DNA from 3 places in the Paenibacillus sp. J22P15 genome. Region 2 is predicted to be linked to each of the others. Evidence: riboswitches for the same ligand, from Rfam matches in the RefSeq annotation. Region 2 holds a riboswitch; each other region holds the start of a gene.

Region 1 (10,117 bases), on a different contig from region 2:
TTAATCCGGAATTTTTACATTTTTTTCAAATCACTAAATATGGATCGTACACCAAATAAAATCGAAACGTTTCACCTTTCTATTTCATTACGATTTTAACCTATGAAATAGGTAAAAGGAAGGAAACGAATTTAATAGAAATCAAAAACAAACAAATTGTTATCTTCGGTCAGCCGCAAATTATTATGTGCGTTGGTATCCGACGAAGATAACGCTAATTGACTGGAGTTCCATGTTATACGGAATGACTGCTTTTAAACGGGGCATGTCTTTCTTTACGGAGCGTCTCATTAAGCGTGAGGAGCTTTAGGCTCATATTAATCAATACACAGTAAAACAATAAAAAAGGTCTTCTTTCTGTGCGTTTTTCTCAGGAGGAGGGCCTTTCATATTCAAGCTGCGTCTAGTTAATGTCGGAACAACGATACATTTGATGCTTCCGGCTTTGAAAGAAGCAAGGGAGAGCGGTATACTGGAAGCATAAGCACGTTTAGGTCTTCTAACGGAAGTGCAATAGGAGGGATTTTCGTTGAAGCATGAGTCCGCTGTTAATGGATTAGGATCAAATGGGAATGTTATTTCTGACGAAGCGACAGGCTACACTGCCTTGCTTGTCGGAGCTACTGGCTTGATCGGTTCTGCCTTGCTAAAGCAGCTGATACGTGATCCATTGGTGAGAACGGTGACGGTAATTGTAAGGCGGCCAATCCAGATTAATGATCTGGGCAGCGAAAGTGAGCGGGCTAAACTTCATGTCATTGTCAGTTCATTTGATGAACTGGAAGAGACTTTGGAGCAGGTAAGTGCTGACGCGGTATTTTGCACATTAGGCACGACGATTAAGATTGCGAAAACTCGAGAAGTATTCCGTCAGGTGGACTACGAGTACCCGCTTACATTAGCGAAGTTTTCTGAACGTACGAACGCTTCTTTGTTTTCCATCGTGACTGCAATGGGAGCATCGTCAAGCTCGAAAATATTTTATAGTAGAGTAAAAGGCGAATTACAAGATGCGATTGCCAAGCTAAGTATTCCTATGGTTCACGTATTTCAGCCTTCTCTTCTGCTTGGTGAGAGGATACAGTCTCGACCTGGCGAAACCTTTGGAGCTATAATGTCGAAAGGTGTGCAATTCGCGCTGGTTGGCCCCATGCGAAAGTATCGGCCGATTAAAGGCGAGGATGTAGCTTTGGCGATGAGCCGCGCAGCGGATCAAGCCATGAAGATCAATACATTAAGCAAGTCAACGGTTGTGAATTATTATCCATCGGACAAAATCGCCGATTTGGCATTACATACAACGGGGTGAATCAGCTTTGAGAATCAATAAGTTTATTAGTGAAACGGGTTATTGCTCCAGACGTGAGGCAGATAAGCTGGTAGACAGCGGACGAGTTACGATTAACGGGGTTAAGGCACAACTGGGCAGTCAAGCTGAGCTCGGGGATGATGTCCGTGTCGACGGACAAGTAATCGGCGAACAAAAAAATCATGTTTATATCGCGCTGAACAAGCCGGTAGGAATTACCTGTACGACTGAGCTTCATATCAAAGGAAATATTGTTGATTTTGTTGGCCATACTGAGCGTATCTTCCCCATCGGCAGGCTGGATAAGGATTCAGAGGGATTAATTCTTTTGACTAATGACGGGGATGTCGTTAACCCAATTCTGCGTTCGGAAGGCAAGCATGAGAAGGAGTATTTGGTCACGGTAGATAAGCCGATGACAGAAGAGTTCCTGAAAGGGATGGCAAGTGGAGTTCATATTTTAGGAAGCATGACATTGCCCTGCGTCGTGACGAAGGTGACGGACCGCGTATTCCGCATTATTTTAACGGAAGGCCGTAATCGTCAAATTCGTAGAATGTGCGAGGTGTTCGGCTATCATGTGCGGAGGCTGCAGCGGCAGCGCATTATGAATATTCAGCTCGGGGGGCTTCAGGTCGGAAAATGGCGTGATTTGAGCGAAGCGGAGAAAGCGACGTTATTCGAAACTTTAAGCTACGAGCCAGTATAGAATGTTAATTCATTCATTAAAATGCAAAAAAAACCTGAATTATACGCTTGAAGCGTACGATTCAGGTTTTTTCACTATTTGCTCTTCACATTTAGCTGTTGTGCATTCGTAGGATCGGCATAGGTGTGAATGATTGAAACCTCGACACGACGGTTTTTAGCTTTGCCAGCAACTGAATCGTTATCGGCCACCGGACGGTATTCACCGTAGCCGATAGCGCTGAAACGCTCGGGTTTTACTTGTTTATTCTCAAGCATAACATCCAAGAAACGAATAGCTCGCATAGAGCTCAAATCCCAGTTCGATTTGAAGAGATAGTTCGAGATCGGCGTTGTATCAGTGTGACCGGATACGATGACCTCGTAATCAGGATATTGCTGAAGCATTTTGCTGATTGCGACAGCAAGGTCTCTTGATTCCGGCTTAACGGTTGCTTGTGCCGGCGCGAACAAAGCGTTGTCGCTGATGGTGATCATGAGCTGTGTAAGATTAAGTTTCGTCTCGAGATCAGATGTTAGACCGTTTTTCTCGATATAAGCATCTACTTTTTTCTTCAAATCCTCGAGTTCCTTCTGCTCTTGCTTGATCAGCTCCTCGCGGGCCTTCTCTTCATTGGATTGATCATTGCTTTCATCCTTGGCAGGAATCTTACCGCCAGCTTCATCTTGTTTCTTCCCGTCATCATCACCGGTTTTTACAGGGGACATTTCTGTAAGAATTCCGCTTCCCGTGCTGAGCGCAACGCTGAATGCTTTCGACATTTCTTCAAACTTCTTCACGTCAACGGAGTTCATGGAATACAGCACGATAAAGAGTGCTAGCAACAGGGTGAGTAAATCGGCATATGGAATGAGCCAAGATTCGTCTACATGCTCCTCATGTTCTTCGTGTCTATGCTTTCTGCTCACCGGCGCCTTCCTCCTTTTCCCTCATCTTCAATCTTTCTGTAGGTGTAAGGAAAACAGACAGCTTCTGATTAATCGCAATCGTTGAAACGCCAGATTGAATAGAAAGAAGACCTTCTACCATCATAAGGCGGATTTGAATTTCTTTCTTAGACATACGCTTCAGTTTATTGGCAATAGGGTGCCATAATACATAACCTGTAAAGATACCGAGCAAAGTTGCGATAAAAGCTCCAGCAATCGCATGTGCAAGCTTGTTCATGTCGCTCATATCAGCAAGTGCGGCGACGAGGCCGACAACCGCTCCGAGTACCCCGAGTGTAGGAGCATATGTACCTGCTTGTGTAAAAATAAGTGCGCCTGCTTTGTGGCGGTCTTCTGTTGCAGCAATGTCTTCTAGTAATACATCGCGTACAAAGTCTTGGTCGTTACCGTCAATAATCATACGCATGCCGTTGCGAAGAAACGCATCCTCAATTTCATCAACCTTTGCTTCAAGAGCAAGCAAGCCTTCACGGCGTGTAATCGAAGCCCATTCCATAAAACGTTGAATCAGTTCATCACGTTGAGGCAGCTTTTGCTCAGTGAATACCATTTTGAACAGCTTGCCGACTTTGGATAGCTCGGACATTGGAAAGGCAATCATGACAGAGGCTAACGTACCTAAAATAATGATCATATAAGCAGCTGGATTTGCAAGAGAAGACAGGCTTGCTCCCTTCAAAACCATGCCTCCAAGTACAGCGATTAATCCTAGCACAAGACCAATAATTGTTGAATTTTTCATCATACACCCCGTCCAATACATTTTCGACATTTCTCTACTTTTTATATTATCGACAAATAGGTATTCTGAAGTTAGAGTAATTGGAATGATTTCACGAGAACGCGTTAAAATTTGATAAAATGCGGTAGAATAGTAGAGAGATGTGTACAAAAAATGACGATAGCAAAGGTGGTATACGCAAATGGGCGTAAGACATGCAAGGGAATATTCAGATATATTGAAGGATTTTACAGCAGCGGTGGCTGAAATTGAGAACAGCTATACTTTTTTTGAAATGGAACCAGCGGAATGGGCGGAACTGCCTGTTGATGATCGGCATGAGGTTATGGAAGCTTTGGCGGATGATGTTTTCTTTGGACTCGGAGAGAATCCGGTTATTGAGGTAGGCAGCGGTGTGATTACTTATAACAGCAAACATCACATCATTGAAGTATCACAGGACGACAAGGTGACACAAATTATTAGACTGATATAGTTCTGGGCAGATAACTTCACGTAATCGCTGATGTTATCAGATCTTTAAGTGGAGGCAGAATCGTAAACCATACAATGGCATTCGGCAAAGCCTGCGGCAGTTGCCCTCGAATAAGTGTCTGTTATTCGGAAGCCAGCTTGTTCATATGCGCGCAAGGCTCGGGTGTTCCAAGCGATGACCTCCAAATCAATTTCATTCTGGGGGGCACGACGTTTTGCCTCTGCGACAATGAGTCGTGTGAAGGCAGGACCAAGTCCTTGGCCGCATAGGTCGGGCCGCAAGCCGAGACCTAGCCGCGTTACGCCTGTAATCGGGAAAAACTGTGCAAATCCAATGAGATTGGATTGATAATCCAGCACAGCGGCATATTGAGCTGCACGAAGGACGGAATCGCCAAATTCGATTTCGTCCTTTTTCATTTGTTCCCAAGAGGGCCAATTATATATATCGAATGGCGCCATGTAGCGCCAGCTGCATATTTCCTGAGCATGATTGGTTTCGAGTGGACATATGGTCATATGGGTTCCATCTGGATTATAATGATTAGAGTTTTGATGGATTGTCATTGGTAAAGTCCCTCCGCTAGAATAAGTAGTTAGGTAGATAGAATGACGAACGAATTGAATTTATTATAACAGATAGGCATGCGTTGATCGTGTGTAATTAAGGAGAAGCATCATAATGAAGAAGTTAATTTGGCTTGGCTGCTTGTCCTATTTAGTCATTGGGGTTGCCCATGTTGTTGGCGGATCTATTCTGGAACAGCTCATCGCTCATTATGGTTTAACCTATAAAGATGGCGGGCAATGGATTATGAATCAATTTCTTGGCTTTCTAGTAGGCGTTTTGTTCGCGCCGTCAATCACTGCGAGAGTAGGAAAAAGAGGCGGGGTACTTATCGCCATTGGCATACTGACGGTAAGTGAAGCGGCATACAGCCTGTTGCTTCCATGGGGCTGGATGCTGGGGATTGCTCCACTGGCGGGACTTGGCTTTGGTATGACGGAAGCGATCGTCGGTGCGATGATCATAGACATGGCGAAAAACGGCAAAGCCTCGGCGATGAGCCGTTTGGAAACCTTTTTTGGCGTAGGCGCGCTGTTGATTCCGATTGCAGCAGCATACCTCATTCAGAAAAATATTTGGCAGCTTTCTTTCCCTATACTGGCTGCGATGTCTGGCATCACCTTTGTTCTCTGGCTGACGATGTCCTTTGGAGAGATCGATGATGAGCTTGGTTATATTGCTCGTGCGCCAGGTGAGAAGCAGGGCAAGTCTAAGGAATCGGAAGGATCGTTATCTGCTCGCGGCGCAGAAGTATCCGTCTTTTTTGGCTACCCGCGCAAAGCGCTGCCATTCCTATTATTATCGGCTTTATTTTTTATGATTTATGTCGGAATGGAAATGAGCTTCTCTAACTATCTGCCCTCGATTCTCATCGTTCGCTCAGGCGTAGAGGATTCCAGTGCTGCAGCTGTACTCAGCTTGTTCTGGGGAACAATGGTGCTTGGCCGTTTATTTGCTGGCGTGTTGGCTGATCGGGTAGGGTACTCACGATACTTATTTATTGCAACGGTAGGGGCTTCGGTTATTTTCGTATTGATGGCGATTATGGGACAGCTAAGCTGGATGCTTGCACTCGTCGCGCTTAGCGGGTTGTTCTTCTCGGGTATTTTTGGTATTGCACTCGTTTACGCGAATGAGCTTATTCCGGGCATGACGGAGAGGACAACGAGTCTGCTTGTCGCTTTTGGGGGACTTGGTGGTGCGATTTTCCCGCGAGTAACCGGTTGGATTATGGATCAGTTCAACGTGCAGTCTACATTGTGGTATATTAGCGGATTGGTTATTGTGATGTTGCTTCTGCTAGTATCGATGCTTCTACTTGGAAGAAAACAATCGCAAGGTATCGCGTCCAGAGCTTAAGTGAAATATTTTTTTCAGAAATAAACCTCCACATTCGCTGTTTCGCAGCGGCGGTGGAGGTTTATTTATTATTATAGTTTCCTTACTAATCATTTCAGAATCGTTTTGTATACCTCTATTGCTCTTGCCCTGGATGCCTTCAGATCGACAATGGCACCGCTCTGCGGCTGATGAATCTCTTTGTCTGAAAGATGATCCAAATGAGGCAGCCAGCGCCTAATATAGCTGCCGCTAGGATCATGCGTTTGGGACTGCCTTGCGGGATTCATAATTCGGAAATAAGGTGCGGCGTCGTACCCGAGTGACGAGCACCAGAGCCAGCCTCCGCGGTTAATTGTATTGTCGTAATCACTTAGATGAAGGCGGAAATACTGCTCGCCAAGGGTAAAGGGGCATAACAGGTTTTTTGTTAGAAACATCGCGGTTACCATTCTCAGGCGATTGGGCAGTTCTCCTGTACGGTTCAGCTGCGTCATGGCCGCATCAATAATGGGAATGCCAGTAGCAGCTGTTGCCCACGCTTCGAGATGAGTGTCTGACAGATTGGACATATTAACCCGTTGTTCATAACGGAAATATTCATCATGGTACATCGCTTGGTATAAATAGAAATCACGCCATGCGAGCTGACGTATCCACGTTTCTGAACCTGGAAGCCCTTGGGTCAGTTCATAGGCGTGACGGGCTGAGAGGGCGCCTGTATTGAGGAAGCGTGCGAGTTTGCTCGTAGGTTCCTCCGCGTAAGCATCGCGGCTGTCCGCGTAAGAAGCAAGACGCTCACGAACGAATCGATCCAGTTTAGCTGACGCTTTTGGTGAACCTTGTACGTGTGTACCGCCAAGTGCGCAAGAAACGGCTTCTGGCAAGGTAAAAGTAAGTGCGACCTTGGTATTGATTTCACTTATGGTGGTAAGCTCATCTAACGTCGTTTGGCTCGCTGGACTATAACATTCCAGCATGAAGCTGCTCCACATGCGGTAGAAGGGCGTAAATACCTTGTAAGGCTCGGATCTCCGAGCAAACGTTGGGAACGCGTTTAAATCAGCAAGCGGAGAATCCGCAATAGACGTCCAGCGCCGACCTAAACCATGTGTTGCCAGCTTAAGCTGCTCATCGCGGGAACGCGCATAGGGTGTATAGTCTGAGTGGACGATAACCTCTTCAATGGGATGCGACTGCAGCAAAGCCTCAGTAATAGTGACAGGATCTCCATACAGCACATGAAGTTCCTTTCTTGCACTCGAGTAGCTGTCCAGCAGTGAGGCGGCTTGCGCCATGAAATTTCGGCCGCTATGACTTGTTAAACGACCGTCACCTATTAGAATAGGATCTATAATTAGCAAATGAATGCCCTGCATATCTCTTTTTCTTAAATAATCAAAAGCGCGCAAATCTGCAACACGCAAATCCTTACGATGAATAAACAAGTACATCAGGTACAGCTCCTTCCCTAAAAAAAAGCAGCTATGAACGGTCGTTATGCAGCGTAGATTGAAACAGCAAAGCCGCAAGTTATTTGTCGTCAGAGGACAAATAACTGCGGCTTTGCTTGATGAGTCTACCCGTTCAACCCTCAAGGAGAGGGATTAGGTTGCTCTATTTCACTTCAATGTTGGCTTGTTATTAATTAGCATCCATGATACGACGAGAAGTAACATACCGTCCTTCATAGTAATCGGAGTTAAGTTTGTCTGTTACAACGCCTCTGCTAGAGGACGAATGTACAAACTTACCGTCTCCTATGTAAATGCCAACATGGGATATGGCGCTGTTGTTGCCGCCAACTGTGTCGAAGAACACAAGGTCTCCCGGAATGAGGTCAGTCTTAGCGACCTTTGTACCTTCTTTTGCTTGCGAGCCAGAAGTACGTGTAAGATCAATGCCCATTTTCTCGAACACATAGCTCGTGAAGCCGGAGCAATCAAAGCCCCTCGACGTCGTCCCGCCGCTTTTGTACGGAGTACCGATAAGATCATCGACAATTCCGTTTAGTTTTGAGTCTGCGAAAGCGCTTCCCGCTTGGAAAGCAAGTACGAGAACGAGACCCAGGAGTATTGAGGTAAACTTTTTCAATTGTGAAACTCCTTCCAATGCCGACGAGGTTAGCTGTGGGGTTCGGTTGAAGGCTCCCTATGATTCCTCAGGCGTTTGCAAATACACAAACGTCGGAATCAATTCACCCAAAGTGGTTCCCCCGTATCCCAATAGGGAATTAGGCAGTTTTTTTATTGCTCTTGAAGGTAATTCGATTATTTTCAATGATCTCCTGCCTTTAGCGGCAATTTCTAATAATTCTCATGTAACCTTTTGACATTTAGGTTCGTTTATCCGTTCTTTGTGTAATATAAACAAAAGGTAATAGTGCTTTCTAACTAAATGCAAGGAGTCAATTTCATTAATTATGTGGATGTTGTGTAAAATATACCGATTTGTCCCCTTGGTATTAAATCGCAAGGACTAGCTTGAAGCTCCGTATACAGCGGAATTTCGCCATAATATTAGCCGAAAATTAGAAAAATCTCATCTATTTTACTCGGGAATAAGAGCGGATTCAGCAAGGCGATGGACTGCTGTGAATTAAGCAACAAGAATAGACAAAGGAGGCTGTTCCTGAGAACAACCTCCTTGGATGATGGAGAAGAAATTTATTTTGCGGTGATAACTTTTTCGGAAATGAGCTGCGGATCGTTGTTTTTCTGCTTCATCCAGAACTGTACCTTGTATTTCCCTGCATATTTGAAGTCGTAGGAGAATAGTTTGGAGCTGAACCAAAAGGTGTCTTTTTCAACGAATTCTTTAAAATCATTATCGTCCTGGCTGCGGCTATCAATTGAAGTTTCTTTATCATTAGGGTCAACGATGGTAACTTTGAATTCTGAAATGGTCATATTTAAATTATCGATTTGGGCCTGCACCATAAATTTCTGAACGCTGCCTTTATCAACCTGCCCGAACATGGTTCGTTTCTCGTTCATTAGAAACATGTGTACATTGGGCTTCTGAATAATCAGCTTCTTATCATTGCTCTTGTACTGGACAAAGGCTTGAAGATAGTCGTTCAAAGAACGGATACTGATATATACCTTATCATCTACAACTACAGCTTCATCGGTAGATTGCGTATTATTATAAAGGAGCGTTACTCTTTGAAATAGTTTGTCCGCTGCAACCAATGAACCGCCCGATAAGAGCAATACCATGGATATAATAATTAGTCTTTTACGCATCATTTGTGAAAGTCCCCCAATTTTGATTTTCTTTCAGTTATTTATACAAAAATACCATCATTTAGTTGCGGTCAGCCGAAAAAAAACCTTCGCACACACAGAATAGTGTGGAACGAAGGTTATTTCCTGTTAAATTTGTTTCGTTTGCAGGAGATCATATTGTGAGGCTATCGTCCAAACCTTCATTAATGTTCGAATGAGATGATAGCCCTGATGCAGGATGAGCGCGAACAATCCGGCCCACAGCATTGAGACACTGGTCACGACAAGCCCGGCAGCGGCTCCGATCCCCCACATGATGAGTGAGATGGCTGCGTAAGAGAGAAAGTTGCGTAGAGCACGCCATAAGGAACGAAACACCCCTTCACCTGATGCAGCGCCAAATTGCATGGAAAGAAATAATAGATGAAGCACCGTGCCCCACAGCAGCCAGAGCAGGGCGCCAGGCAGTACCGTTTGCAGCAGCTCTGGAGTGGACCCGCTCTCTAGAAGTGCGTCGAGTGAACGTGGGAGCACATACCAAGCCGGTGCCATTGATAAGACAACCTCAATCCAGTAAAGCAGAACAACGGGCTTCCAAGCTTTCCGGATACCCTCCAGAAACCGTGTTCCTCCCTCCGATCTACTCTGATTAAGGGAATAGAATAGACCGGCATTTAATAAGGGTGTGACCAGCATTCGGGCAACCAGAAGACCGCCCAGCGTCCACACATACGGATTAATCAAGTCAGTCTTGAACAACTGAAACTGTGCTTCGGTCATGAAGAGTTGAACAGCTG
Region 2 (10,117 bases):
AAAGGATAGACGAACAGTAATAGTCTAATATCGTAAGCGTTCAATAACCTATTCTAATAGTAATCAAGGGGGAATGAAGATGAAATTAGTAATTGCGGTTATTCAAGATAAGGATAGCAACCGATTGTCCAATGCATTAGTACGTGAAGGGTTCAGAGCAACGAAGCTGGCAAGTACGGGTGGATTTTTGAGAGCAGGAAATACTACCTTTATGATTGGTATTGAGGACGAGAGAGTGCATGAGGTGCTGCAAGTCATTAATGCAAATTGCAAGGTGAGGGACCAGCTGGTTACCCCAGTTTCTCCGATGGGCGGATCGACAGATTCCTACATTCCGTTTCCTGTTGAGGTTCAGGTTGGGGGCGCTGCTGTATTCGTAATGCCTGTCGAACGATTTGAGCATTTCTGAACAGATATGATATAAGGTAACAAAGGATGAATTAATCGATATAAACTGCTGGACGAGATCGATGAGACACGAGGACTTCTTATTAATCTATTATTTTGATAAGAAGAGAGCAGGGAAAGGTTAGGAATATCAATGGGCTTCGATAAAATTCCAGGGCAATGGAAAGCACAGCGAATTTTGACCTATGCGCTGCAGAGCGGGAAAATTTCACATGCCTATTTATTTAATGGGCCGTCGGGTACAGGAAGAATGGCAATGGCTCGCGAATTTGCGAAGGCGCTATTTTGTACGGCAGGTGTTGCCGCCGCTTGCGGGGAATGCTTGGAGTGCAGAAAGTTTGAACACGGTAATCAGACTGACTTAACCGTCATAGCGCCAGATGGTCAATCGATAAAAATCGATCAAATTCGCGAGCTGCAGCGGGACTTCGCTTATCGTAATAGCGGGACGAAACGCAAAGTTTATATGATTGAACAAGCTGACAAAATGACGCTGCAGGCGGCGAATAGTTTGCTGAAGTTTTTGGAAGAGCCGCTATCGCCAGTGGTAGCTATTTTGATCACTGATAATGGACAAGCTGTTCTGCCAACTATTCGTTCTAGAACGCAGTGGGTTCCTTTTCTACCTTTGTCACCTGAGATTATGCTGCAAACACTTATTGCTGAAGGGGCACCGTCTACTTTGGCTAGAACCGTCGTTCAATTAACGTCAGGATTAGACGGCGCGAGACAATTTCTCCAGCAGAATCAGTTTGCAGAAATCAGAACCCTAGTGATACAATTAGGCAAGGAGAGTTTGACCCGATTCACCGCGGCGATGATCACTGCTGGACAACAGCTTTTTAAAACGGATTTAGTGGAGCATACTCAATTGCTGTTGTCGTTATTAGTTATATGGTTTAAAGATTTGATACAGTTCCAGGCCGGCAGGCAGGACAACATCGTTTTTATAGATCAGTTGGATTGGATTAGTAAACATGCATTTAATCGTTCGATCGCAGGCTGGGTGTCCTGCATCGAGCATACACTCGAAGCGAGTAAGCGTATGCGAGCGAATGTTACACCTCAGCTCGCATTTGAGCAATTATTGGTAAACTTACAGGAGGGCTAATTCTTGTATAATGTCATCGGTGTTCGCTTCAAGAAAGCGGGCAAGATCTATTACTTTGATCCGGTTGAGCATCCCGTGGATAAGGAGCAACATGTTATTGTTGAAACAGCACGCGGAATCGAATACGGTAAAGTGGTGGTGGGACAGAAGCAAGTCGGTGAATCGGATGTTGTTCTTCCTCTTAAGAAAGTAATACGCATTGCAAGCGATGTAGATGCTAAGATCGTCGAAGAAAATCGCACAGCAGCAAAAAATGCGTTTTCTACTTGTCTTGAAAAGATTAAAGGTCATCAGCTTCGAATGAAGCTAGTTGATGTGGAATTCACGTTTGACCGTAACAAAATTATTTTTTATTTTACGGCAGAAGGCCGAGTTGACTTCCGTGAGCTAGTTAAGGACCTAGCCAGCGTTTTTCGTACTCGGATTGAACTCAGACAAATCGGGGTTCGGGACGAAGCAAAGATGCTCGGTGGAATTGGTCCATGTGGACGAGTGCTTTGCTGCTCCTCTTGGCTGGGTGATTTTGAGCCTGTATCGATCAAGATGGCCAAGGATCAGAACCTATCACTTAATCCGACAAAGATATCAGGATTATGCGGACGCCTTATGTGCTGTCTGAAATATGAGCATGACAATTACGAAAGCATACGAGAAGAACTTCCGGCAATTGGCAAATTCGTAGTCACCTCATATGGTGAGGGTAAGGTAACTGGTATAAATACATCCACCAAAAGTGTGTATGTGCAATTATTTGATACACCAGGTAAACCAAAAGAACTGTCGATGGATGATGTCGTCATCAAATAAGCGGCATGGTGCGATTCTCACGGTTGAGATTGCACTCACGCTTGAAGCTCTGGGGTGGGAACTTGGAGAAGAACAATATTTTCGCGAAAATGGACGAGCTGGATAACCAAGTAGGTGTGTTCCATAAGGAGCTTACGGACTTGAAGCAGAAAGTAAAAGAGCTGCTAGAGGATAATAAGCGTCTAAGTGAAGAGAACAACCAGCTGCGTCAGCTGTTTAAGAGAGAAGCTGAGCTAGAGCATGAAGTTGTTCAAGCGGAGGCCAAGAGTAATGAACCGGGAGTAAGTAAAGAGGAACAGACTTTAACTGATAATGCATTTGCGGAAGCGGGTGCTGCAATTGGTGAAGGTCATGATAATCTAACTCGGTTGTACCATGAAGGATTCCACATATGCAACGTATATTACGGGCATTTGCGGACGGAGGGTGACTGTTTATTCTGTCTATCCTTTCTAAATAAATAGTGGATTCCTTATCGACTGCCGTCCTTGCCGCAAAGGGCGGTATTTTTATTAAATATATAGTCAAGGAGCGGCTCGAATCGTGTCAGAACAAATAACATTAGCAGAGAATGAACGACTAGATGATCTAATGACGGAATCAGGCTTGAAAATTATACAGAGCAGGGAAGTATTCAGCTTTTCACTAGATGCTGTATTGCTATCTCGGTTTGCAAGCGTGCCAAAGCACGGACGTATTGCTGATTTATGTACGGGAAATGGTGTTATCCCGATACTTCTCACTACGAGAACAAATGCGCGGATCGATGCGGTTGAAATTCAACCAAGATTGGCGGATATGGCTAGAAGGAGCGTCAAGCTCAATAACCTAACGGATCAAATAACCGTTATTGAAGAGGATTTGAAATTATATCCGAAGATTGCTGGAAACGGGGTATATGACGCAATAACTGTAAATCCACCCTATATGCCGGTAACGGCAGGGGAACAAAATGAAAATGAACATTATGCGATAGCAAGGCATGAGATCCATTGTACGCTTGATGATGTAGCCGCAGCATGTTCTAGGCTCGTACGACCTGGCGGCAAAGTTTCGATGGTTCATCGTCCATCACGTTTGCTTGATATCGTGGAAACGATGCGTAAATGGAGGCTTGAGCCAAAACGGATACAGTTTGTTCATCCTCATGCCAAAGCTGAAGCAAACATGGTCTTAATAGAAGCTATGCGGGATGGAAAGCCAGATATCAAGCTGCTTCCGCCAATTATGGTATATGAGAATGGGGTGCAGATCGTTTGAATATACAGAAGAGCTTTGCTGATGCTTCCAAAGAAAACGTTGGAAGCCTTTATTTAGTCGCAACACCTATAGGAAATTTAGAGGACATGACCTTTCGTGCAATACGGACGTTGAAGGAAGTGCAGCTTATCGCCGCTGAGGACACGAGACAAACAAGAAAGCTGCTTACGCATTTTGAGATTGGTACTCGAATTGTTAGTTATCATGAGCATAATAAGCAAGCTAGCGGTCCTGAGCTGATCCGATTGCTTCTGGAAGGGCAATCAATTGCATTGGTTAGTGATGCAGGGCTTCCTGCGATTTCAGATCCAGGTGCAGACCTCGTGAGGGATGCTATTGAAAATGATATTTCAGTCATTCCCATTCCAGGTGCGAATGCTGCATTGTCTGCGCTTATTATATCTGGTTTGCCAACTGATCGATTTCTGTTTGCGGGTTTTCCCCCGCGCGAGCGAAAATCATTAATGAAATGGCTGCTGGATATGCAAGCTCAGAGAGGGACCCTCCTTTTCTACGAATCACCCCATCGGTTAACCAAAACACTCGATGCACTACAAGAATGTCTTGGCGATCGCCAAATAGCTTGTGTCAGGGAGCTTACAAAACGTCATGAAGAAGCGGTTCGCGGCCGAATTTCGGAATGTTTGGTTTGGTTTGCCGAGCATCCGCCGCTCGGTGAATTTTGCGTTGTGGTGGAAGGATCAGAAGGTGTTGGGGCGAGTGCACAACCAGTTTCGGAAGTTTGGTGGTCTGAGCTTGATCTAGCAGCTCATGTTGCGCATTACGAGGAGCAATTGGGTCGTAAGGAAGCCATTAAGAAGGTAGCGCTCGATCGGGGATTACCTAAACGTGATGTATATAATGAGGTAAATAGATAGATAACTGTCGAAAATAGTAAAATAGACAAAAAAAGGCCTTCCTAGCCGGGTTTAAGCTTAGGAAGGCAACAAGGAGTATAAAAAAGGTTAGAATTAACAAGTTAATAAGTACAGTATAACTTATTTTTATTATTTTGTCACAGGTGTTGGCATTTCAGACAAACAAACGTGACAAACAATTTTTCCTTTAAAGTAAGAAACGTTTTCTGCATTGCCACAGAAGATGCAAGCAGGCTCATATTTCTTAAGCATGATGCGCTCGCCATCTACATAAATTTCAAGTGCATCTTTTTCGCCTATTCCAAGTGTACGGCGCAATTCGATCGGTATAACGACGCGTCCTAGCTCATCAACCTTACGAACAATACCAGTGGATTTCATCATAATCTATTATTGCCCCTCTCAAAATACGTATCGTCATCGTTCGACATAGTTTTTGCTTTTATGAATACTATAGTACCAACGTTTACCAAATTAGTCAACCGGAATTATTGTCCGATTAGCTGCATTAACAGGTATTTGACTAGTTGGTGCGGTCATATTACTCTGTAATAGAATACAACAGCTTCGACAATTTGGAAACTAATTTACGACACTATTCGACAAAGTAATCACTTTTTGTGTCGAAAATTTGAACAAAGGAGTTGAGAGATAATGCAAGAACAGTTGACAGAAGAGAAAGTTTTTAAAGATCCTGTCCATCATTATATATATGTACAAGACCAAACGATTTGGGATTTGATTAATACGAAGGAATTTCAGCGGCTGCGGCGGATACGTCAATTGGGTACATCCTATTTGACCTTCCATGGGGCGGAGCATAGCCGTTTCTCGCATTCACTTGGTGTGTACGAAATCACTAGGAAAATTATTTCCCAATTTGAACGCAATGGTTACCCAGATTGGCCTGCTCGGGAGAGACTTGTCTCACTTTGTGCAGCTCTTTTGCATGATGTCGGTCACGGACCGTTCTCGCACTCCTTGGAAGAGGTATTCGACACCAATCACGAAGAGTGGACATGTAAAATCGTGCTGGGGGATACTGAAATTAATCGCGTACTGAGAGCAGTATCAGAGCAATTTCCTGCTCAGGTTGCAGCAGTCATTCAAAAGACCTATCCGAAGCCAATAGTAGTTAGTCTGATTTCAAGTCAAATGGATGCAGATCGGATGGATTATTTGCTCCGTGATGCTTATTTTACCGGTGTGAATTACGGTACATTTGATTTAGAGCGAATCTTGCGCGTATTACGTCCTTATAAAGGGCAAATTGTAGTCAAAGAGAGCGGGATGCACGCAGTAGAGCATTATTTGATGTCTCGTTACCAAATGTATTGGCAGATTTACTTCCATCCCGTTACAAGAAGCTCAGAGATCATCCTACGTCAAATATTTCGAAGAGCGCAGGAGCTTTATGTGGGTGGCTATTCATTTGAGTGGATGCCAAAGCAGTTGAAGTGTCTGCTTCAAAATACGATGACAGTACAAGATTATTTGAAGCTGGATGAGGCGCTTGTTCAGACTGCTTTCATGGAATGGGCGGAGGAGCGGGATTCGATATTAAGCGATTTGTGCGATAGGTTTATGAACCGACATTTATATAAGTACATTACTATTGAAAACCCCGATGAAGAGCTATTAAATGAGATCAGCAATTGCTTCTCTTCTATAGGAATGAACCCTGATTACCATATGGAAATTGATTTTCCATTTGACCTGCCTTATGACGTTTATCGTCCGGATAAAAAAGATGGCGAAAAGAAAGAAAAAGCGCCGATTTTGTTGTTAGATCGCCTTGGTGAAATCAGTGAAATATCTTCCAAATCCGACATCGTTCGCTCTATTACTGGCTTGCATCAAGGGAAATACCATCTGTATTATCCAGAAGAGCCGCTTAAAGAAAATATTCACTTATTGCCAGAAATAATAAAAAAACTATTTAAACTCGACTGAAGGAGCCTAACATCAACATGACATTACTTTTTGATACCCATACCCATTTAGACTCAAGTAAATTCGATGAGGATCGCGACGAGGTGATTCAGCGGGCGAAGGATGCAGGTGTAAACTTGCTGCTCAATATTGGCTTCAACCGTGAAACGATTCCGACGACAATGGCGCTCGCGGAGCAATACGATTTTATTTATGCAGCTGTCGGCTGGCATCCCGTTGACAGCATAGATATGCGTCCAGAGGATTTGGAATGGATTGAACGTCTATGTGCACATAAAAAGGTGGTAGCCATCGGTGAGATTGGACTTGATTATCACTGGGATACTTCACCAAGGGATGTGCAACAAAGGGTATTCCGTGAGCAAATTCGTCTAGCTCGCAAAGTAGGCAAACCAATCGTTATTCATAATCGCGATGCTCATGAGGATATTATCCGCATTTTGCAAGAGGAGAATGCGGCAGAGGTTGGCGGGGTCATGCACTGCTTCTCTGGCAGCTGGGAAACGGCTAAGCGATGTCTGGATATGAACTTCTACATATCGTTCGGAGGGCCTGTAACTTTCAAAAATGCAAGGGTACCCAAAGAGGTGCTAAAACAGGTTCCGCTCGACCGAATTTTAATCGAAACCGATGCTCCATATTTAGCTCCTCACCCCTTAAGAGGGAAACGAAATGAGTCATCTTTCGTCTCTCTGGTTGCGGAGACAGCAGCTGAATTATTAGGCAAATCGGTAGAGGAAATAGGCGCAATTACGACTGAAAACGGTCGTAAATGTTTTGGGATTGTCTAAAAACGAGAGGGATCAAGAGATATTGAGACCTTTATCGCGTAAAAAGTGATTTTTATATCGAAAATCTCTAATTTTTTCCGTCTTTATCCTGCTTTTTCGCTTAAATCGTCTTTTATCGTATCTTTACAATTGACCTCGTATGAGGGTATGATTCAACTCAGAGCTTTAAAATTTTGTATTGGATTTCCAGTTTACGCTTAATCTCCATTCGGAGAGCGGGGGAACCATGTACGGTATGATGTATCGTATTTTGAATTCTTCAGGGGTGAATTTCGAAGCCTTTGCCATGAGCATTGTGTAACGAATAGGGCGACTCTCTTGCCCGAACCCGTCAGCTAACCTCGCAAGCGCTTATAGAGAGTGATCAAACCTCGTGCATCCATTTTGCCGTATCCCAGTGTAATCATTTAACCGGGAAGCCACGAAACAGATCCTCTGTCGACGGCTTCTTTTTATTTTCGAATAATCGGGAATTTGTCGACATAGGGATAAAAGATGGGGGTGGGAGGACTGATAGAAGTACTGGATTGCGTGCTTGCACGCCAATATACTATAGTCGCGTCAGTTGTATCATGCGTAACACTTGGCGGCGGGGCTATGAAGGAGGACCGATGAAGTGGGAATAATCCAGGTTAAGGACACCCATGGGAAACGATCATCCAGCATGTCTTTCGCATTGCGATGGAAGCGTGAAAACTTGCGTTTGATTCTTTTGAGTGCTACTATCTCAATCGCTATGACTTTCATGTTTTTGGTGTTGTTGTACGGAACGGCTGTCAAAAGCGTCTCCGTAGTAGTGAACGGACAAGAAACCGTTGTGGAAACGAAGCAATGGGTCCTGCAACGCCTACTGGATGAACAAGCTATCGCAATTGGACCACATGATGAGGTGTCCATACCGCTTAATGCGGCAATAAAGGACGGAGACCGTATCGAGGTAACTCATGCGATACCGGTAATTGTGAAGGCTGATGGCAAGACCTCTACTGTATATACGACAGAGAGAACAGTGCAGGCAGCGATCGAGGAATTACATATTCCAGTTCGTGGTCAAGATAAAGTTATACCTCCGCTTCATACCGTATTGGATACAGAATTGACCGTAACGGTAGTTCGTGTCGATAAGAAGGTAGCGGAGACAGAACGTGCAATGCCATTCTCTATTGTGAAGAAGGATGATCCAACGCTGGAAGCGGGTAAGCAAAAGCTCGTTCAACCCGGCAAAGAAGGTCTTATCGTAGAGAGTGTCGAGAAGCAGTACGAGGATGGAGTCCTTATTTCAAAGAAGATGGTCAGCAAGGTTGTTGAGAAACCAGCAATTAATCAGGTTGTCGCCATCGGAACGAAGAAGGAAGAGCCTAAGGTATCGGTTCTCTCGAATAAGAGCCAAAGCATTGCGTCGCTTACGAAGAGCGGTGTAACGTTTAAGGCGAAGAAAGTAATGAAAAATGTTACTTTAACTGCGTATTCTGCTGGCCTATCTTCAACAGGCAAGGATGAAAGTCATCCGGAATTCGGGATTACCGCTTCAGGGACCCGTGTGAAAGAGGGACGGACGATTGCTGTTGATCCGAAGGTTATTCCTATTGGCTGGTGGGTGTATATTGAAGGAATCGGTTTCCGCCGTGCCGAGGATAAAGGCAGTGCGATTAAAGGCAACAAAATTGACGTATACTTTGATAGTACAAAGATTGCGAACAAGTTCGGCAGAAAGAAAGGCATTACCGTATATGTGCTGGGGCCGAATAAACCTACAGCAAGCTAGTTATGGTGCTACCATCATCTTATCGCAATTATTAATTAAATATGCCATCATAAGGAGAGGCAATGCCTCTTCTTTTTGCGTGTTTGCGGGTCTAATAAAGTTTATGTAGAAGGGAATGATCTTGGTGATCAAAGAGATCATTGTCGTTGAAGGTAAAGACGATACAGTTGCAATAAAAAGAGCGGTGGATGCAGATACCATAGAGACGAATGGTTCCGCAATCGGTGAGGATGTTCTGAAGAGAATCGCGCTGGCAAGCGAACGTCGCGGTGTCATTATTTTTACAGATCCTGACCATGCGGGTGAACGTATTCGGAAAATCGTTGCACGTCATGCGCCAGGGTGCAAGCATGCCTTCTTACCACAGGAGATGGCTTTGTACAAAGGTGATATCGGAATTGAAAATGCGAGTCCTGAAGCGATTCGTATGGCGCTCTCACAACTGCGTACAGAGTCAGAGGATGTTGCGGGAGAGATTAGCTGGGAAGACTTAATGGAAGCGGGTCTAATCATACATCCAGATGCGGCTAACCGCCGATTGGTTATAGGTAAGCTGCTTGGGATCGGTTATGCCAACGGTAAGCAGTTTTATAAGCGCTGTACAAGCTTTCGTATATCCAAAGCAGAGTTTGCGGAAGCGTTCCATCAAATGGAAAAGGAATTGGAGTGATAGCTGAATGAGTGGTCAAGAGCAGAATGAGATAAGCAAAGAAAACGTGAAATCACCCTCGATCGAAGTGGCTACGCCCAAACGCACCAAAGAAATTATTGCGAAGTACGGCTTTTCCTTCAAAAAAAGTTTAGGACAAAACTTTCTGATTGACCAAAATATTTTGAATAACATCGTCGCGGCAGCTGAGCTGGATGAAACTAAGGGTGCGCTTGAAATCGGGCCCGGTATTGGCGCGCTTACACAGCGGCTTGCAAGAGCAGCTGGAAAGGTGACAGCTGTCGAAATCGATAATCGGCTTATTCCGATTCTGAAAGATGTATTAGAGGGCGAGGAGCACACTACCGTTATTCATGGTGATGTTCTTAAGCTTGATTTGAAGCAGCTGTTTGAAGAGCAGTTTGCAGATGTTTCGGGCGTCAGTGTCGTCGCCAACTTGCCTTACTATGTAACTACGCCGATTCTTATGAAGCT
Region 3 (10,117 bases), on a different contig from region 2:
TTTTTTGGATTGAGTATTGCATTCCCAGTGAAATTAACTTACTTTTAGTTCGTTCATATGCTACAATAGAATTACAAAAAGCGGGGTGATATGGTTGGATTATTCGACAATGTGCCCAAAGTATGAAGCCGCAGCCGACATATTAGGCAAGAAGTGGACTGGCAGAATTATTCGGGTATTGCTTGGAGGACCAAAGCGGTTCAAAGAGATTAAAGAACAAATTCCCGAAATGAGCGACAAGATGCTGACGGACCGTATGAAAGAGCTTGAGACATTAACGATTATTAAACGTCAAGTATATCCTGAAATGCCTGTACGTATTGAATACGAGCTTACCGATATGGGCCGGGGGCTTGAACCAGTCATTGAGTCCATTCAAGCATGGGGCGAACAATGGATGTAAGATAAGAAACCGCTACGGCGGTTTTTTTTATTGCCCTCTCCTCTGATGACGCAATTGACAAAGGAATATTAATCTACTATCATTGATAATAATAATCAATATCATAATTTACAAAAGAAAAACCCCCGATTGAATCGAGGGTTTCCTATAAGCAATATGACTACATCCCAAGCCATTTCTTGAACAAATGTTTAGTTGTATCTTTATTGATTGCTGCGATTGAAGTCGTAAGCGGAATGCCCTTCGGACATGCGCGTACACAGTTTTGCGAGTTACCGCAGCCTTCGATGCCGCCATCGGTCATCAAAGCATCCAGACGCTCTTCTTTGTTCATCTCGCCCGTCGGATGAGCATTAAACAAGCGAACCTGAGAAATTGCTGCAGGACCGATGAAGCTGTTGCGATCGTTCACGTTCGGACAAGCCTCAAGACAAACGCCGCAAGTCATACATTTGGAGAGCTCATACGCCCATTGACGCTTCGTTTCTGCCATCCGCGGTCCTGGACCCAGATCATACGTTCCATCAATCGGAATCCATGCTTTAACGCGTTTCAGAGCACCGAACATGCGCTCACGATTAATAACAAGATCACGAACTACAGGGAACGTTCTCATCGGCTCAAGACGAATCGGCTGCTCCAGCTTATCGATCAGAGCGCTGCACGCCTGACGAGGCTTACCGTTTATGACCATCGAGCATGCGCCGCATACTTCTTCCAAACAGTTGGAATCCCAGCAGACAGGCGCTGTGCTCGCGCCATCAGCCTTCTTCGGATTACGTTGAATTTCCATCAATCCGCTAATTACGTTCATATTAGCGCGGTAAGGAATTTCAAATTCTTCCGTATAAGGCTTAGAGTCAGGAGTATCTTGCCGTGTGATGATAAACTTAACCGATTTTGTAGCAACAGTCGTTTCAGCCATCATTATTCTCCTTTCTTCTTGTCGCTTGAATAGTCACGTTTACGTGGCTTGATCAAACTAACATCGATATCCTCGTAAGAAATTTGCGGACCTTCCTTCGTCCATTTCGCAATCGTCGATTTCATGAAATTGTCGTCATCGCGCTCTTGGAACTCAGGCTTATAGTGTGCTCCGCGGCTCTCGTTACGCAGCAATGCGCCAAGCGTCATCGCTTCGGACAGCTCAAGCATGTTCCATAGCTGACGAGTGAATGCCACGCTTGAATTGTTCCATTGCGCCGAATCGTTAATATTAATTTTCGCATAACGCTGCTTAAGCTCTTTGATCTTGTGAATCGTTTGCTCAAGCTTGTCATTAAAGCGAACAACGGTCATATTGTTCGTCATCCATTCACCAAGCTCTTTGTGAATGACATATGCGTTTTCATTGCCGCTCATGTTGATGATGCTGTTATACTTGTCCGTTTGACGCTTGTTCTCGCGATCAAATACAGAGGAAGCAACGTCTTCAGCCGATTTCTTCAAGCCTTTGATATACTCAACCGCTTTAGGTCCAGCAACCATACCGCCATAAATAGCAGAAAGCAAGGAATTCGCACCAAGACGGTTCGCACCATGATATTGATACTCGCATTCGCCAGCTGCAAACAGACCAGGAATGTTCGTCATTTGATTGTAGTCAACCCACATGCCGCCCATCGAATAATGAACTGCCGGGAAGATTTTCATCGGAATTTTACGTGGGTCATCGCCCATGAACTTCTCATAGATTTCAATGATACCGCCGAGCTTAACATCAAGCTCCTTCGGATCTTTATGAGACAAGTCAAGGTAAACCATGTTTTCTTGATTGATGCCTAGCTTCTGATCTACGCACACGCTGAAGATTTCACGCGTTGCAATATCACGAGGCACAAGATTTCCGTAAGCTGGATATTTTTCCTCTAGGAAGTACCAAGGCTTACCATCTTTGTAAGTCCAGATCCGTCCGCCTTCACCGCGCGCTGATTCAGACATCAAGCGAAGCTTGTCGTCACCTGGAATAGCGGTTGGGTGAATTTGAATGAACTCGCCGTTCGCGTAGTTAACACCTTGCTGATACACTGCGCTGGCAGCTGTACCTGTGTTAATAACGGAGTTCGTCGTTTTGCCGAAAATAATGCCAGGACCGCCGGATGCTAGAATAACTGCATCTGCGCGAACCGTGTGTATTTCCATCGTACGCAGGTCTTGCGCTGAAACGCCGCGGCAAATGCCATCGTCGTCAACAACAGCGCCAAGGAATTCCCAGTGCTCATACTTGTTAACGAGTCCCGCTGCTTCCCACCGGCGAACTTGCTCATCCAGTGCATATAGAAGCTGCTGTCCTGTCGTTGCACCTGCAAATGCGGTACGTGAATGCTTTGTGCCGCCGAAACGACGGAAGTCCAGCAGACCTTCGGATGTACGGCTGAACATAACGCCCATACGGTCCATAAGATGGATAATGCCTGGTGCAGCATCACACATCGCTTTAACTGGCGGTTGATTCGCGAGGAAATCTCCACCATATACGGTATCGTCGAAATGCTCCCATGGAGAATCGCCTTCTCCTTTTGTATTTACAGCGCCGTTAATGCCGCCCTGTGCACATACTGAGTGGGAACGTTTGACCGGTACTATTGAAAACAGATCAACGTGTACGCCAGCTTCTGCAGCTTTGATGGTAGCCATCAAGCCCGCAAGGCCGCCGCCTACGATGATAATTTTATTTTTAGCCATAACGTTTCGCTCCTTGTCTACAAACTAGCCGATATTCGTAAGTGCCAATGCAGCACTTGCAGCTTCCTTGAATTCATCTCCGCTAAATGCGATAAGCGAAAGAATAAACAAAGCAGATACGATAACAAAAACACCCATGCAAATATAAGAAGAGATGCGTTGCGCTTTAGGGCCGATCGTAATGCCCCAGCTGATCAGAAACGCCCAAAGGCCATTACTGAAGTGGAAAACAGCCGCTAAAACACCAATTACGTAAAGTACGAAATAAGTAGGGCTGCTCGCAATCTGATTCATCGTTGATCCCAGTTCATCATGCGTGATGTTGCCTAGATAAACTTGAATCCGAGTTTGGAATACGTGCCAGAATACGAATACAAAGGTAATTACCCCTGTTACTCGCTGTGCTGTAAATGCCCAGTTCCGGCCGTACTGAAAACGTCCCGTATTTGTGTTCGATTGGTATGCCACATATAAGCCATAGATACCATGAAACAATAGCGGTAGGTAAATGCCGAAGATCTCAAGCAGCGGCAGCACAGGCATGCTGTTAATAAGTTCTACACCTTTGCTGAAGCCTTCAGGCCCGCGTTCAAACGCCTGAAAATTAGTCAGACCATGCACGACGATAAAACCGCCGAGTGGAATGATCCCGAGAAGCGAGTGAAGCTTGCGCGAGAAATACGAGTTTCCTTTCATGTCATTCCTTCTCCTTTCAAAACTGTGAGTGCTAGCATGCTTTTTCTTAAAATATAAGAATGTATCGGTTGTCCCTTTATACATTGCTTATATTTCAGCGTAAACAAAGCGCTGTGCCGCTGAAGATAGTCATTCGCTGTTTACGCCTGGTAAACCATTCTACATTGTACCCTTAGCATGTATGTCCGTCAACAAAACTCGACACATATTAGCCACACTTCCCATCCTACTCCTTTTCAGCTTATAATGGAATTGCATATTTTTTATAATTTCTTATAACAAATTAACATAAGGAGTTTCATACATGAACGAAGAGATGCATGTCTTCACCGTTATTGTCGAGCAATCCAGTATGAACAAGGCTTCCGTACTTTTAAATTTATCTCAGCCGGCGCTCTCCCGCAAAATAGCGAAGCTAGAGCAGGAATTAGGATCTCCTTTATTTCATCGGATCGGTAAGCGGCTTGAGCTCACGAGAATCGGGCAGCTGACTTATGAATACGCTCTTGAGCTTCGCCAGCTTCATCGCAAATATTTGCAGACCGTCTCTGAGTTCACATCGGCTGGACATACCACGCTGACAATTGGCGCAAGCTTAACGACGCTGCAAACCACATTGCCTGATCTCATTCAAACCTTAACGTCAACGCATCCCGAAATCGACATTAAAGCGATTACCGGAAAAACACATGAGATCGTCTCGCTCGTACGCGACCATAAAGCCGATATCGGCATCGTAGCTTCCAGCATCGAGGATTCGACACTCAGATGTATTCCATTATTTGAGGATCATCTTTCGTTAGTTGTTCCGCGAAATCAGGTTATTACCGATAAAGGCACGCTCGGCATACAGGATTTGACCGGGATGCCGATGATCTTATTTTCCAAAGGCACATGGTATCGGCTGCTCACTGACGAGCTTTTTGACAAATACCATCTTCAGCCGGACGTGCGAATGGAAATAGATTCGTTCGAAGCAATATTGCGTCTGCTTCACACCTGCCGATCTGCGACACTATTGCCGCAATCTTATATGCGCAGTCAACTTCTTGAAGACAACGAGCTGATCGTCATTCCGATCCGCGAGCTTGAGGATACGAAGCGCACAACCTCGCTCATTCATGCGGATTCCGCTGCACTCAGCCCGTCGGTTCGCCTATGGATTAATGAGCTCGCCGCAGGTTTTCCAAACAAAAAGGACAGCAGCTTCTAAATTAGCTGTTGTCCTTCAGCATTTCCAATATTACACTTCCAAATCCATAGCTGCCAGACCTGTGTTTCTAATGACGGATTAACGTATGACAGACGTCTCAAAATCTTCAATCTGCTCGTTTGTTCCAATAATAACCATGACGTCACGCAGTGCAAGTACATCCGTTGCGGTTGGGGCGATAATGATACCATTTGGCTTATTGATCGCTACAATACTACAGCCAAATCTAGCGCGCGGATTAAGATCATGCAGTGACTTGCCATCTAAGCATTGTGGAACAGCAAGCTCAGCAATTGTATATTCCTTAGAAAGCTCAATATAATCAAGCAGGTTCGGGGAAACAAGCTGATGTGCAACCCGGATGCCCATGTCACGCTCTGGATAGACGACACGGTCGACACCGATTTTCTCCAACACACGGCCATGCAGCTCAGTCATAGCTTTCGCAACAACTTGCTTCACACCTAAATCCTTAAGCAATATGGTCGTCAAAATGCTCGATTGGATATCATCTCCAATTGCAACGACGCCGCAATCAAAGTTGCGTACGCCAAGCGAGCGCAGCGTTTCCTCATCCGTACAATCTGCAGATACCGCATATGTTAGAACACTGCTCATATCCTGAACAGCTTCCTCATCTTTGTCGATTCCAAGCACCTCATGACCGAGCTGTGTCAGTTCTCTCCCCAAACTCGAACCAAATCTCCCTAAGCCGATGATTACAAATTGCTTCTTTTTCATTCCCACTTGCGAAATCCCCTATCCAATCGTTATTTTGCCTTCTGGATGCCGGAATAACTCTTTTTCTGTACGAGGCCCAAGTGCGTATGCTAACGTCAAGGGTCCGAGCCTTCCAACAAACATGGTTAAAGATATAACTATTTTTCCAACGATACTCAGCTCCGGGGTAACCCCTACCGATAAGCCTACCGTTCCAAACGCTGATGTTGCTTCAAACAATAACATAATGAAGGCTTGTTCTTCCGTCATCGATAAAATCATCGTTACTACAATGACAAGCGCTAATGAGATTAAAGTAATCGTCAGCGCTTTAAAAATGCGGTCCTTACCCAGCCTGTAACGAAAAAGCACGATGTCCTCTCGTCCCCTAATCATTGCAATTACAGCACCGATTAACGTGGCGAAGGTTGTTGTTTTGATTCCGCCCCCCGTTGACCCGGGCGATGCTCCGATAAACATTAATATAATAGTAAAAAACATTGTAGCTTGCCTTATAGCTGTGTAATCAAGCGTATTGGCTCCTGCTGTTCTCGGCGTAACCGCTTGGAAGAGCGAAGACCATATTTTACCGCCCCAGTCTAAAGAGCCCAGCGTCTTCGAATTCGAAAATTCAAAAATAAATATGACCAAAGCTCCCACTGCGATCAATGTTCCCGTCATCGACAGAACAACCTTACTATGCAGCGACAGCTTCCGTTTTTTGCGGAATTCCATTAGGTCGGACATGACGACAAAACCAAGACCGCCCGATATGATAAGCATCATGGCTGTAATATTGACGACTGGGTCGGATACATATAAGGTCAAGCTGCGATAATGTCCAAAAATATCAAAACCAGCATTATTGAATAATGAAACCGCATGGAATGCTCCGAAATAGATCGCTTTGCCTAGCGGCATATCGAATGCAAACCGTGAGGCGAACAACGCAGCCCCAATAAGCTCTATCGTTAATGAATAAACAATTACTCGCCTAATTAAACGCACGATGCCTTCCATACTCGACTGATTCATCGATTCTTGCAGCAGCAGCCGCTCACGCAATGAAATTCTTTTGCGAAACACGAGTGCTATTAGCGTTGCCATCGTCATAAATCCTAGACCGCCAAGCTGGAACAAACACATCAATATGATCTGGCCCCAGATGGAGAAATAGGTTCCCGTATCCACAACGACTAGCCCAGTTACACAAGTAGCCGAAGTAGCCGTAAATAGCGCATCTATAAAAGGCAGCCGCTCACCGCTCACCGATGCAAACGGCATGGATAATAATAAGGCCCCAAGTAAAATAATAAGTGCGAATCCACTGACCAGAATTCGAGGGGGCGACCACTTCAGAACATTCAAATTGACCTTCATTCCTTTGCCTTCTTTTCGATATGTTTTTTAGTCATTTTCTGTTTTTAAGCATAAAAAAAAGCACTGGAATCTCAAAGTGCTCAGTGCAATGAGTCCTGTTCCAATATGCCTACGAGGTTAGCTGACGGATTCGGGCCTGAACAGGCAGCCCTATTCAGCGGAAGAAGTTAAATTCCACCGCTAAAATTCACCCCACGTCGCCAATGTATGAATAGCTTTGCTCTCTGCTGGTTCATCCATTTGGACAACTTTATGGTTCCCCCGATTTCCTTCGGAAATTCGGCTGTGCTATGCAATTAGTATGACGTTAACGATTATAATCCCTAACCGCTCTCGATATAAAGGTGACGTTTGCGACAAACAGGACGATTTTGGACCAAATACGGGCAATGGGACGAAGCAGCATGCTGTTAGCTTGCTGGACATCGTTATTTCGCATTATTTTGAAAGTAAATGGTCATTTCCATTGGATAATATAGGGATTTGTATGTTAAGGTATTGAAATGAACTACTCATATTAAAGACAGTTGAGGTGAACCTATGATTGACTCTATTAAACCCCGCGAATGGAAACGTTTTATATGGGCAGCTGTTGCTTGCTTTATCATTTATGCAGCCGTTCAAATTGTACCGATGATCGTGTCTATCTCCTCTGGTGAATTAAACACCAAAGTCATTGAAAAATCAGCAGCAGAGGATCAAGCATCCGCATTTGCTGAGAAACAAACGGGTCTAAAGGTGAAATCGGCTAAAGCGGTACATCAAACCGATAAGCTCATGAACGGCTACCTATCCAAACATGAGTTGATAAAAACATACTCTGATAAATACGATCCCAATTTCCCTACTGATACGTATCAGGTCGACTTGAAATTCGCAGGCGGCGACAGCGGTTTCGTATACGTACATATGCAAAGCGGTAAGATTGTATCTTGGAACCTAAAGATTAAAGGGCAGCCGTTGTCTGGCACGGAGAAAACGAAGGAAGCTATCGCTTTTCTAACTGCAAATAAATTCAGCGGCGTTGAATTTATAGGCAGTCAAATACTTCCAAATGGTGATTGGCAAGCCCAACCTCCTGCGGGTTATACCATTAAGGATGCTAAGCTTACACTCCTTGTTGACGCTCTAACCGTTAATGATCGAATTGTCATCAGCAAATATAAACCATCGTTTATTGCTCCAGATGATTACATTAAATATGTAGAGAAGCAAGATAAAATAGCAGAATACCTGACCTCGATCGGTTATCTGTTTATGAGCTTCGTGCTGTTCGTCTTAGCCATCATTTATGCGGTGCTGTATCGGAAATATACTTCCTTCAAATACGGCTACATTCTGACTATCGTTTATTTAATCACTTATATCATCATGAATCTTAACGTAATCGATGGTATTCGGTCCACGCTCGGTGAAACTGACATGGCAGGTCCGACAGCTACGATCACAGCCGTTGTCAGTGTTTTACTAGCGATTCCGATGGCTGGATCCATTTATATATCTATCGTTGCGGGTGACGGTCTCTGGAAGGCGCAGGGCCGCTCATTGTGGCCGCGCTTCGGACAGAAGGGATATGGCGATTACGTTTGGCGCAGCATGGGCTTGTCGTATTTATTCGCGATCATCCTGTTCGCTATTCAATCCGTTATCTTTATCGCACTGAAGCTGGTGATCGGCACTTGGGAAACTTCAGACGCTACCCAATCCCCTTACAACATGGGTATTTTATGGCTGATGCCAGTACTTGCTTGGGCAGCTGCAATCGGCGAGGAAGCCGTGTTTCGTTTTTTCGGTATCGGCTTATTCCGCAAATGGTTCAAAAACACGTTTGCAGCGGCCATTCTGCCGACCTTCTTCTGGGCGCTGGGGCATGTGATGTATCCGTTCTATCCATCCACGACGAGATTGTTCGAATTAATGATTATCGGACTGCTGTTCAGCTTTATATTTGTCAGGTACGGCTTCATTACAGCGATGTTCACCCATGCGATCTTTAACAGCGTTGCAGTTGGCCTATCCTTGCTTACAATCGGGACTGCGCCGAATATTATTTCAGCCGTCTTCTTCTCCGTACTGCCGGTGCTGATCGCATTTGTAATCAAATATTATAGTCACAAAAAAGAGAAGAAGCCGTCTATGACGACGACTCCTCCCCTAGAGCAGCTATAATTTGCGAAGCTAATTTATCACCAATAGATAGAGGCCGAAAGTCTTCGACTGAGGCCTCTTTTATTTTTTTGATTGATCCAAAATGCTTAAGCAGAAGCTTGCGGCGCTTCTCCCCTATGCCTGGAATCGAATCAAGCTTCGACTCGACCATGGACTTAGCTCGCTGCTCGCGGTGGAACGTAATCGCAAAGCGATGCACCTCATCTTGAATGCGCTGCAGTAAATAAAACTCTTGGCTATCCCGCGGAAGAGGAACAATCTCAGCAGGGTCTCCAGTCATTAGCTGCGCCGTCTTATGCTTCGCATCCTTCACAAGACCGCATACTGGAATGTTTAAGCCCAGCTCATTCTCAAGCACATCAAGCGCAGCCGATATTTGTCCCTTGCCGCCATCGACTACGATCAAATCCGGCGGTACTAACTCCTCTTTCACCACACGCTCGTAGCGACGCCGTATTACCTCACGCATCGTTTCGTAATCATCAGGCCCTTGTACGGTTTTTACCTTGTATTTGCGATACTCCTTGCGGTCAGGCTTGCCATCGGTGAAAACGACCATTGCCGAAACGGGGTTCGTGCCTTGAATATTAGAGTTATCGAATGCTTCTATTCGACGCACCTCATCCAGTCCAAGCCAGCCTGCAAGCGATTCTGACGCTTTGACGCTTCGTTCCTCATCTCGCTCAATGAGTCTGAATTTCTCATCCAGCATTACTTTCGCATTATCGATGGCCATCGTGACGACCTCACTCTTGCGTCCGCGCTGCGGCATAAGCACCTTAACCTTCAGCCAGCTGTGCAGCGAGGCAATGACATCGTCAGCGTGCGTAGAAGCAGCTTCGCTCACTCCA

Evidence for each region. A riboswitch is a leader RNA that binds a small molecule or an ion and turns the genes downstream of it on or off. The one in region 2 is predicted to bind cyclic di-AMP.
Region 1: another riboswitch for cyclic di-AMP. It lies ahead of AC0YN6_RS27355 (C40 family peptidase); the one in region 2 lies ahead of AC0YN6_RS26700 (ubiquitin-like domain-containing protein).
Region 3: another riboswitch for cyclic di-AMP. It lies ahead of AC0YN6_RS22615 (TrkH family potassium uptake protein); the one in region 2 lies ahead of AC0YN6_RS26700 (ubiquitin-like domain-containing protein).

Annotation. Positions count from the first base shown of each region.
Region 1 covers NZ_JBWDNT010000025.1:33,910-44,026, reverse strand. Annotated here, with positions in the region: gene AC0YN6_RS27395 (NAD(P)H-binding protein) at 530-1,309, shown strand; gene rluF (23S rRNA pseudouridine(2604) synthase RluF) at 1,317-2,018, shown strand; gene AC0YN6_RS27385 (flagellar motor protein MotB) at 2,093-2,926, opposite strand; gene motA (flagellar motor stator protein MotA) at 2,910-3,710, opposite strand; gene AC0YN6_RS27375 (hypothetical protein) at 3,892-4,185, shown strand; gene AC0YN6_RS27370 (GNAT family N-acetyltransferase) at 4,230-4,751, opposite strand; gene AC0YN6_RS27365 (MFS transporter) at 4,867-6,111, shown strand; gene AC0YN6_RS27360 (cryptochrome/photolyase family protein) at 6,201-7,544, opposite strand; gene AC0YN6_RS27355 (C40 family peptidase) at 7,735-8,184, opposite strand; cyclic di-AMP (ydaO/yuaA leader) riboswitch at 8,188-8,340, opposite strand; gene AC0YN6_RS27350 (copper amine oxidase) at 8,757-9,341, opposite strand; gene AC0YN6_RS27345 (hypothetical protein) at 9,468-10,117, opposite strand, start outside.
Region 2 covers NZ_JBWDNT010000023.1:56,000-66,116, reverse strand. Annotated here, with positions in the region: gene tmk (dTMP kinase) at 1-2, shown strand, start outside; gene AC0YN6_RS26745 (cyclic-di-AMP receptor) at 80-409, shown strand; gene holB (DNA polymerase III subunit delta') at 542-1,519, shown strand; gene AC0YN6_RS26735 (PSP1 domain-containing protein) at 1,523-2,326, shown strand; gene AC0YN6_RS26730 (initiation-control protein YabA) at 2,389-2,790, shown strand; gene AC0YN6_RS26725 (tRNA1(Val) (adenine(37)-N6)-methyltransferase) at 2,918-3,586, shown strand; gene rsmI (16S rRNA (cytidine(1402)-2'-O)-methyltransferase) at 3,583-4,464, shown strand; gene AC0YN6_RS26715 (AbrB/MazE/SpoVT family DNA-binding domain-containing protein) at 4,594-4,848, opposite strand; gene AC0YN6_RS26710 (HD domain-containing protein) at 5,119-6,417, shown strand; gene AC0YN6_RS26705 (TatD family hydrolase) at 6,435-7,208, shown strand; cyclic di-AMP (ydaO/yuaA leader) riboswitch at 7,393-7,574, shown strand; gene AC0YN6_RS26700 (ubiquitin-like domain-containing protein) at 7,825-8,973, shown strand; gene rnmV (ribonuclease M5) at 9,098-9,643, shown strand; gene rsmA (16S rRNA (adenine(1518)-N(6)/adenine(1519)-N(6))-dimethyltransferase RsmA) at 9,651-10,117, shown strand, end outside.
Region 3 covers NZ_JBWDNT010000014.1:106,152-116,268, forward strand. Annotated here, with positions in the region: gene AC0YN6_RS22585 (winged helix-turn-helix transcriptional regulator) at 95-403, shown strand; gene sdhB (succinate dehydrogenase iron-sulfur subunit) at 564-1,328, opposite strand; gene sdhA (succinate dehydrogenase flavoprotein subunit) at 1,331-3,088, opposite strand; gene AC0YN6_RS22600 (succinate dehydrogenase cytochrome b558 subunit) at 3,113-3,784, opposite strand; gene AC0YN6_RS22605 (LysR family transcriptional regulator) at 4,089-4,997, shown strand; gene AC0YN6_RS22610 (potassium channel family protein) at 5,076-5,738, opposite strand; gene AC0YN6_RS22615 (TrkH family potassium uptake protein) at 5,757-7,097, opposite strand; cyclic di-AMP (ydaO/yuaA leader) riboswitch at 7,189-7,392, opposite strand; gene AC0YN6_RS22620 (CPBP family intramembrane glutamic endopeptidase) at 7,638-9,266, shown strand; gene uvrC (excinuclease ABC subunit UvrC) at 9,232-10,117, opposite strand, start outside.